2 regions of the Streptomyces sp. NPDC101165 genome follow, and region 2 is predicted to be linked to the other one. Evidence: riboswitches for the same ligand, from Rfam matches in the RefSeq annotation. Region 2 holds a riboswitch; the other holds the start of a gene.
What was found. A riboswitch is a leader RNA that binds a small molecule or an ion and turns the genes downstream of it on or off. The one in region 2 is predicted to bind thiamine pyrophosphate.
Positions count from the first base shown of each region.

Region 1 (4,382 bases), on a different contig from region 2:
CCTGCGCGGGGGTGCCGGGCAGGGTCGGGTCGGGGGTGAAGAGCCACTCGATCATCTCTTCATCGGTGAAGCCGTCGTCCCGCAGGAGCGTCAGGGTCCCGGACAGGCCCTTGACGACCTTGTCCCCGTCGATGAAGGCGGCGGGGACGTGCAGCGCCCGGTTCTCACCTCGGCGTACGGCGATGAGCTGGCCCTCCTTGACCAGCTGCCGCACACGTGTCACCTCGACGTCGAGCATCTCGGCGATGTCGGGGAGGGTGAGCCAGGCGGGGACGAGAGCATCGATCTTTGCGTCAATCTCGGTCACGGGAACAAGCCTGCCATCCCCCACCGACAGTCGGAAGTCAGGCCGGTCCACCTGGGAGGACGTGCCTAGTCGGCGGTGGCGTCCTTCAGGGGCCGCGCCGGGTCGGTCAGCGCCTCGGGATCCATGCGCCGGCCCGCCTCGATCAGTCGGCGGCCCTGGGCCAGATCACGCGGTCGGCCCACGGCCAGCAGGGCCACCAGCCGGTCCTCGCGCAGCCAGCAGACGGTCCAGGCCGGGCCCGCCGGGTCGCCGCGCCACACCATGCGGTCGGCCGCGGGGTGGTGGCCGGCGTACTGGACGAAGCGGCCGAACTGCTCGGACCAGAAGTACGGCACCGGGTCGTAGACCGCGGGGGTCTCGCCCAGGACGTTCGCTGCGACCGTGCGCGGGCCCTGCAGGGCGTTGTCCCAGTGGTGGACCAGCAGCCGGGTGCCGTACCGGGCCGAGGGGAAGGAGGCACAGTCGCCGACCGCGTACACGTCCTCGACGGAGGTGCGCAGGTGGGCGTCGGCCACGACCTCGCCGTGCGCGCCCAGCTCGATGCCGGAGCCGGCCAGCCAGGCGGTGGCGGGGCGCGCGCCGATGCCGACCACGACGGCGTCCGCGGGCAGCCGCGTGCCGTCGGTGAGCACCACCGCGCCCGGCTCGACGCGCTCCACGCGCGCGTGGGTGCGCAGCTCGGTGCCGCTGTCGGCGTACCAGGCGGCCATCGGGGCGGCCACCTCGGGCGGGAGCGCGCCCGCGAGCGGCCGGTCGGCGGCCTCGACGACGGTCACCGCGCAGCCCGCCTCGCGGGCCGCCGTGGCGAACTCGGCGCCGATCCAGCCGGCGCCGACGACCACGATGGCGTGCTGCCGGGCGAGCACCGGCCGCAGCCGCTCGGCGTCGTCGAGGGTGCGCAGCAGGTGCACACCGGGCACGCCCTCGGTGCCCGGCAGCGTGATCGGTTCGGCGCCGGTGGCGAGGACCAGCACGTCGTACGGGACGGGCCCGGCCTCGGTGTCCAGCTCGTGGTCGCCGGGGCGCACGCCCAGCACCTCGCAGCCGAGCCGCAGTTCGACGCCGAGCGACTCGAAGTCGACGTCGAAGGCGGAGCCCTCGGCCTTGCCGAGCAGCACGGCCTTGGACAGCGGCGGCCGGTCGTACGGCTGGTGGGGCTCCGCGCCGATCAGCGTGACGGTGCCCGTGAAGCCGTGCTCGCGCAGGGCGACCGCGGTCTGCACCCCGGCCATACCCGCGCCCGCGACGACCACGCGCCGCCCCTGTGACGTGCCCTGCTGTGGTGTCTGCTCGCTCACCCGATCACCATAGACAATTGACAATTCGTCAGTCAGCGGGCGTGCTCGGTGACCTGTTCCACAACGCTGGTCCCGGCGCCCTGCCGGGACTCCCACTCCCAGGTCTCCTCCAGCCGCACCCGCCCGCCCGGCAGCTCCACGACGGTGGACACGCAGTGCCCCGAGGAGGTCGTCCCGTCGTGCCCCAGCTGCACGTACCGGAAGTCCAGCCGGTCGCCCCGCCGGGTGCCGACCAAGTGGCCGCGCACGACGTCGCCACCCGTGTACTCCGCCCAGATCTCGCCGTCCTTCTCGTGGTACGCGAACCGGGTGCGGGTACCCACCTGACCTGGGGCCTGGTCCGCCACGGGGGCCAGGATCAGTCCGTCGAGCGAGCGGGCCATGGACCGGGGCTCCCTTACGAGTGACGAGCGCTGCGGGCTAGGGTGGCCACCGTACAAGCACTCGCGGGAGCCCGGACGCACCGGGCTGAGAGGGAGGCTGGCGGCCTCCGACCGTACGAACCTGATCCGGGTCATGCCGGCGAAGGGAGGGGCTGGACGCCCATGTCGTCACGTACGTCCGACGTCCTCGTCATCGGGGGCGGAATCATCGGCCTGGTCACGGCCTGGCGGGCCGCGCAGCGCGGGCTCGTCACGGCCGTGGTGGACCCCGAGCCCGGCGGCGGCGCCGCGCGGGTCGCGGCGGGGATGCTGGCCGCGGTCACCGAACTGCACTACGGCGAGGAGACACTGCTCGCCCTGAACCTGGAGTCCGCCCGCCGCTACCCGGACTTCGCGGCCGAGCTGACCGAGCTGACCGGCCACGACCTCGGCTACCGCCGCTGCGGCACGCTCGCCGTCGCGCTCGACGCCGACGACCGCGCCCACCTGCGCGAACTGCACACGCTCCAGCAGCGTTCCGGCCTGGAGTCGGAGTGGCTGTCCGGGCGGGAGTGCCGGCGTCTGGAGCCGATGCTCGCGCCCGGGGTGCGCGGCGGGCTGCGGGTCGACGGCGACCACCAGATCGACCCGAGGCGGCTGGCCTCCGCCCTGCTGACCGCGTGCGAGCGGGCCGGAGTGGTCTTCCACCGGTCCTGGGCCGAGCGGCTCGACGTCGCACGGGACCGGGCCACCGGGGTCACCACGGAGGACGGCACCGCGCTGAGCGCGGACCAGGTCGTCCTCGCCGGCGGCAGCCTGAGCGGACGGCTCGCGGGCGTCCCGGACGACGTACTGCCCCCCGTGCGACCGGTGAAGGGCCAGGTGCTGCGGCTGACCGTGCCGCGCCGGTACGCCCCCTTCCTGAACCGCACCGTGCGGGCGATGGTGCGCGGCAGCCATGTCTACCTGGTGCCCCGGGAGAACGGCGAGCTGGTCGTCGGCGCCACCAGCGAGGAGCTGGGCTGGGACACGACCGTCACCGCCGGGGGCGTGTACGAGCTGCTGCGCGACGCCCATGAGCTGGTGCCGGGGATCACCGAGCTGCCCCTCACCGAGACCCGGGCGGGGCTGCGTCCCGGTTCCCCGGACAACGCGCCGCTGCTCGGCCCGTCCGGGCTCGACGGGCTGCTGCTGGCCACCGGGCACTACCGCAACGGGGTACTGCTCACGCCGGTCACCGGGGACGTGATGGCGGAGCTGCTGGTCGGCGGTGAGCTGCCCGAGGAGGCTCGTCCGTTCACGCCGAAGCGCTTCGGCGCCGCACTCATGGAGCAGCCCGCATGAACCTCTCCGTCACCATCTCCGTGAACGGGGCGCGCCACGAGGTCGCCCCGGGCACCGCGCTGGACGCCCTCGTGAAGACCCTCACCGTGGCGCCCTCCGGGGTGGCCGCCGCCGTCAACGAAACCGTCGTCCCGCGCGCGCAGTGGCCGACCACGGCCCTCGCCGAGGGCGACCGTGTCGAAGTCCTCACCGCCGTCCAAGGAGGCTGACCCATGGCCGACGATCCCTTCGTCCTCGGCGGTGTGCCCCTCGGCTCCCGGCTGATCATGGGCACCGGCGGCGCACCGAGCCTGGACGTGCTGGAGCGGGCGCTGGTCGCCTCCGGCACGGAGCTGACCACGGTGGCCATGCGGCGGGTCGACCCCTCGGTGCACGGCTCGGTGCTGTCGGTGCTGGAGAAGCTGGGCATCAAGGTGCTGCCGAACACGGCGGGCTGTTTCACCGCCGGGGAGGCCGTGCTGACCGCCCGGCTGGCCCGGGAGGCGCTGGGCACCGACCTGATCAAGCTGGAGGTCATCGCCGACGAGCGGACGCTGCTGCCGGACCCGGTGGAGCTGCTGGAGGCGGCGGAGACGCTGGTCGACGACGGGTTCACGGTGCTGCCGTACACCAATGACGACCCCGTGCTCGCGCGGAAGCTGGAGGACGTGGGCTGTGCGGCGGTGATGCCGCTGGGCTCGCCGATCGGCTCCGGGCTCGGGATCCGCAACCCGCACAACTTCCAGCTGATCGTGGAGCACGCGCGCGTGCCGGTGATCCTGGACGCGGGGGCCGGTACGGCATCGGACGTGGCGCTGGCGATGGAGCTGGGGTGCGCGGGTGTGATGCTCGCCTCGGCCGTCACCCGGGCGCAGGAGCCGGAGACGATGGCCTCCGCCATGAAGCACGCGGTGGAGGCGGGGCGGCTGGCCCGGCTGGCCGGGCGGATCCCGCGCAGGCACTTCGCGGAGGCCTCCTCCCCGGCCGAGGGCCGCGCGCACCTGGATCCGGAGCGCCCCGCTTTCTGAGGCAGGCCCTGGCCGGGTGCCGCGAGGGTCACAGCTCTGCTGCAGTCCGTCCCCGGAACGGCCG
Region 1 is NZ_JBIWPG010000008.1:386,124-390,505, reverse strand. It holds gene ACIRVH_RS19875 (Rv2175c family DNA-binding protein) at 1-307, opposite strand, end outside; gene ACIRVH_RS19870 (NAD(P)/FAD-dependent oxidoreductase) at 373-1,605, opposite strand; gene ACIRVH_RS19865 (hypothetical protein) at 1,638-1,988, opposite strand; TPP riboswitch at 2,042-2,153, shown strand; gene thiO (glycine oxidase ThiO) at 2,151-3,311, shown strand; gene thiS (sulfur carrier protein ThiS) at 3,308-3,520, shown strand; gene ACIRVH_RS19850 (thiazole synthase) at 3,524-4,318, shown strand.
Region 1: it holds a riboswitch for thiamine pyrophosphate, as region 2 does, so the genes downstream of both, thiO (glycine oxidase ThiO) here and thiC (phosphomethylpyrimidine synthase ThiC) in region 2, are expected to answer to the same signal.

Region 2 (4,382 bases):
AGTCGATGTCATTTGACGGGGTAGGCGATGCGTGAATCCGTACAAGCAGAAGTCATGATGAGCTTTCTCGTGTCGGAGGAGCTCTCCTTCCGCATTCCGGTGGAGTTGCGCTACGAGACCTTTGATCCCTATGCCGTGCGGCTGACCTTCCATCTGCCCGGTGATGCCCCGGTGACCTGGGCCTTCGGTCGCGAGCTGCTGATCGACGGGGTCGGACGGCCGTGCGGCGAGGGGGACGTGCACATCGCCCCCGTCGACGCCGAGGTCCTGGGCGAGGTGCTGATCCGGCTTCAGGTCGGCGGCGACCAGGCCCTGTTCCGCTCCTCGGCTCCGCCGCTCGTGGCCTTCCTCGACCGCACGGACAAGCTCGTGCCGCTCGGGCAGGAGGGCGCGCTGGCCGACTTCGACGCCCATCTCGACGAGGCCCTGGACCGCATCCTGGCCGAGGAACAGAGCGCCGGCTGAGACGTTGCGGCAACGGGGCGCCAAGCGCTCCGCCATGCCGCGTGCAGCTGTGCAGGAACGCTTCTTCGGTGGGTCCGGTCTCCGCCGGGTTCCTTCACCGCTTCCGGCGCCGGCCCCTGCCGCCGCGTGCCGGAACGGGCTGTGCCCCGGCGGCGGCCGCCGCGGCCGGTGCCGGCCGGTCGGCCGACACCACCAGGGCGGCGAGCGCGGTGGTGACCGGGACGGAGGCGACCAGACCGATCGAACCCACCAGCGTGCGCACGATCTCCTCGGCCACCAGCTCGCTGTTGGCGACCGTGCCCACGCTGCTCTGCGCGATCGAGAACAGCAGCAGCAGCGGCAGCGCGGCACCGGCGTAGGCGAGGACGAGGGTGTTGACCACCGAGGCGATGTGGTCGCGGCCGATCCGGATGCCCGCCCGGTACAGCCCGCGCCAGCCCATCGCCGGATTGGCCTCGTGCAGTTCCCAGACCGCCGATGTCTGGGTCACCGTCACATCGTCCAGGACACCGAGCGAACCGATGATGACGCCGGCCAGCAGCAGCCCGCTCATGTCGATCGACGGGTACAGGCCGTGGATCAGACCGGTGCTGTCGTCCGTGTTGCCGGTGAGCGCGGCCCAGTCGATGAACTCCGAGCCGAGGAAGCCGATCAGCATGAGGGAGGCCAGCGTGCCGAGCACCGCCACCGACGTACGGGCCGACAGTCCATGGCACATGTAGAGCGCGATGAGCATGATCGCACTGGATCCGACGACGGCCACCAGCAGTGGATTCGAGCCCTGCAGGATCGCGGGCAGGATGAAGAGCGTCAGCACCAGGAAGCTGACGGCCAGCGCGACCAGAGCCATGACACCGCGCAGCCGGCCCACCACGACGACGGCCAGCGCGAAGATCCCCGCGAGCAGTGCCATCGGGAACTGACGGTTCACATCGGTGACGGAGTACTGCAGGTCCTTCGGCGCCGAGGGCTCGTAGGCGACCACGACCTTCTCGTCCTCGCGCAACTGTCGTGACTGGTCCGGCTGCACGATCTCGGTGAACGTACGGCCCTGGTCGTTGCCGGTGCCGACCCGGACTGTCGCCTTCTTGCAGGTACCTTTCGCCTGCTGCTGCGCCGAGTTGCCCTCGGCGGTGGAGGCGTTGCCGGTCGAGGTGCCACTCGAGGCGTTCACCGACTTGCAGCTCACCTCGACCACCTTGGTGACCGTGGCCTGCTGCGTCTGGCGGTCGAAGCCGACGCCCGTGCGCTCGTGCGGTGGGGCTCCCCCGGGCCAGAGCACCACCAGGCCGACCACGACCGCGGCCGTGAACGGGATCAGGATCGCCGCGATGACCTTACGCAGATGCTTCGAGACCGGCGCGGCGGGTCCGTGGCTGTGGCTGTGCCCGTGCGAGTGGCCGTGTCCGGAGCCCGGAGCGTGCTGGTGCCCGTGGCCGCCATGGCCGTGTCCGCCGTCCTGTCCGGAGCCGCCTGCGCCCGGCGGTTCGGAGGGCGGGTACGGGTACTGCTCCATGGTGGTCACCGCCAGATCATCGCAAGAACGCCAGGGGCCCTCTGTTCACCGCGCCCGAATTGACGCTAGCGTGGAGGCACCTTTGCACACGCGGGAGCTCGGAGCACCGGGCTGAGAGGGCGCTGACCTCCGTATTCGCGATGTTTCACGTGGAACGTGGTTTCACGGGAAACATCGGCAGACGGAAGCCGCTGCGTCGACCGCCGAACCTGTTACCGGGTAATGCCGGCGTAGGGAGTAGGTCTCATGACCAACAAGGACGCACGCACGCCTGCCTCCGTTCAGGACGAGAAGTCCCAGGAGGCCGGGAAGTCCATCGGCTGGCACAAGGCGTACGTCGAGGGCACCCGCCCCGACCTGCGCGTGCCGGTTCGCCAGGTGCACCTCACCAACGGGCAGTCGGTCACGCTGTACGACACATCAGGCCCGTACACCGATCCACTCGTCGACACCGACGTCCGCAGGGGCCTGGCGCCGCTGCGGGAGAACTGGATCATCGCCCGCGGCGACACCGAGGAGTACGCCGGTCGTCCCGTCCGACCTGAGGACGACGGGATCAAGCACACCTCACCGCGCGGCGGGCTGCGCAACCTGGATGCGGTCTTCCCCGGACGTCCGCGTCAGCCGCGCCGGGGCCGTGACGGCACGGCCGTCACCCAGCTCGCGTACGCCCGCCGCGGCGAGATCACGCCCGAGATGGAGTTCGTGGCCGTCCGCGAGAACGTTGATCCCGAGGTGGTCCGCGAGGAGATCGCGGCGGGCCGCGCGGTGCTCCCGGCCAACGTCAACCACCCGGAGATCGAGCCGATGATCATCGGCAAGCGGTTCCTGGTGAAGGTCAACGCCAACATCGGCAACTCCGCGGTCACGTCCTCCATCGAGGAGGAGGTCGAGAAGATGACCTGGGCGACCCGCTGGGGCGCCGACACGGTCATGGACCTCTCCACCGGTCGCAACATCCACACGACCCGCGAGTGGGTGCTGCGCAACTCCCCCGTCCCCATCGGCACGGTGCCGCTCTACCAGGCACTGGAGAAGGTCGACGGCAAGGCCGAGGAACTGACCTGGGAGATCTACAAGGACACGGTCATCGAGCAGGCCGAGCAGGGCGTGGACTACATGACCGTCCACGCGGGCGTGCGCCTGCCGTACGTGCCGCTCACCGCCAACCGCAAGACGGGCATCGTCTCGCGCGGCGGCTCGATCATGGCCGCGTGGTGCCTCGCGCACCACAGGGAGTCGTTCCTGTACGAGAACTTCGAGGAGCTCTGCGAGATCCTCGCCGCCTACGACGTCACGTACTCGCTCGGCGACGGCCTCCGGCCGGGCTCGATCGCGGACGCCAACGACGAGGCGCAGTTCGCGGAGCTGCGGACGCTCGGGGAACTCAACCGGATCGCCAAGCGTTTCAACGTACAGACCATGATCGAGGGCCCGGGACACGTCCCGATGCACAAGATCAAGGAGAACATCGACCTTCAGCAGGAGATCTGCGATGAGGCTCCGTTCTATACGCTCGGCCCGCTGACCACGGACGTCGCTCCGGCGTACGACCACATCACCTCCGGTATCGGCGCCGCGATGATCGCCTGGTGGGGCACGGCGATGCTCTGCTACGTCACGCCCAAGGAGCACCTGGGCCTGCCCAACCGTGACGACGTCAAGACCGGCGTCATCACCTACAAGATCGCCGCCCACGCGGCCGATCTCGCCAAGGGGCACCCCGGTGCGCAGGAGTGGGACGACGCGCTGTCCGACGCCCGCTTCGAGTTCCGGTGGGAGGACCAGTTCAACCTCGCCCTGGACCCGGACACGGCACGGGAGTTCCACGACGAGACGCTGCCGGCCGAGCCCGCCAAGACGGCCCACTTCTGCTCCATGTGCGGGCCGAAGTTCTGCAGCATGAAGATCTCGCAGGACATCCGCCGCGAACACGGCGGCAGCAAGGCCGAGATCGAAGAGGGCATGGCCCAGAAGTCGAAGGAGTTCGCGGCCGCGGGCAACCGGGTGTACCTGCCGCTGGCGGACTGACGCACGCGGGTGGGCGCTGCTCCTCGGGCCCGATGCCCGGAGAGCAGCGCCGGCACCGGTCGGTGAAACAGGGGGGTTGGGGATGAGACCTGTGGTGTTGCTGGAGACGACGGCTCCGGCACAGTCGCTGGTCTGGCAGGACGACACTCTGGTCGACCCGGTGGGTGGCCGCGCCTGGAACTCCGCCGGTGTGGAGCAGCGGACGGACACGGGCTACGGACCGGTGTTCGACAGAAGCGTCGTCTCCTCCTCCGGCCGCCACAGCGTCGTCTACGCCGAGCGCGGGACCAGGGCTCTGCTGGTCCGGGGCTCGTACGTCGTCCGTGAACTGACGCGCAGCATTCACCACGCCGACGACTTCGACTACCCC
Region 2 is NZ_JBIWPG010000006.1:343,056-347,437, forward strand. It holds gene ACIRVH_RS15380 (SsgA family sporulation/cell division regulator) at 28-465, shown strand; gene ACIRVH_RS15385 (YibE/F family protein) at 560-1,981, opposite strand; TPP riboswitch at 2,062-2,235, shown strand; gene thiC (phosphomethylpyrimidine synthase ThiC) at 2,228-4,012, shown strand; gene ACIRVH_RS15395 (hypothetical protein) at 4,095-4,382, shown strand, end outside.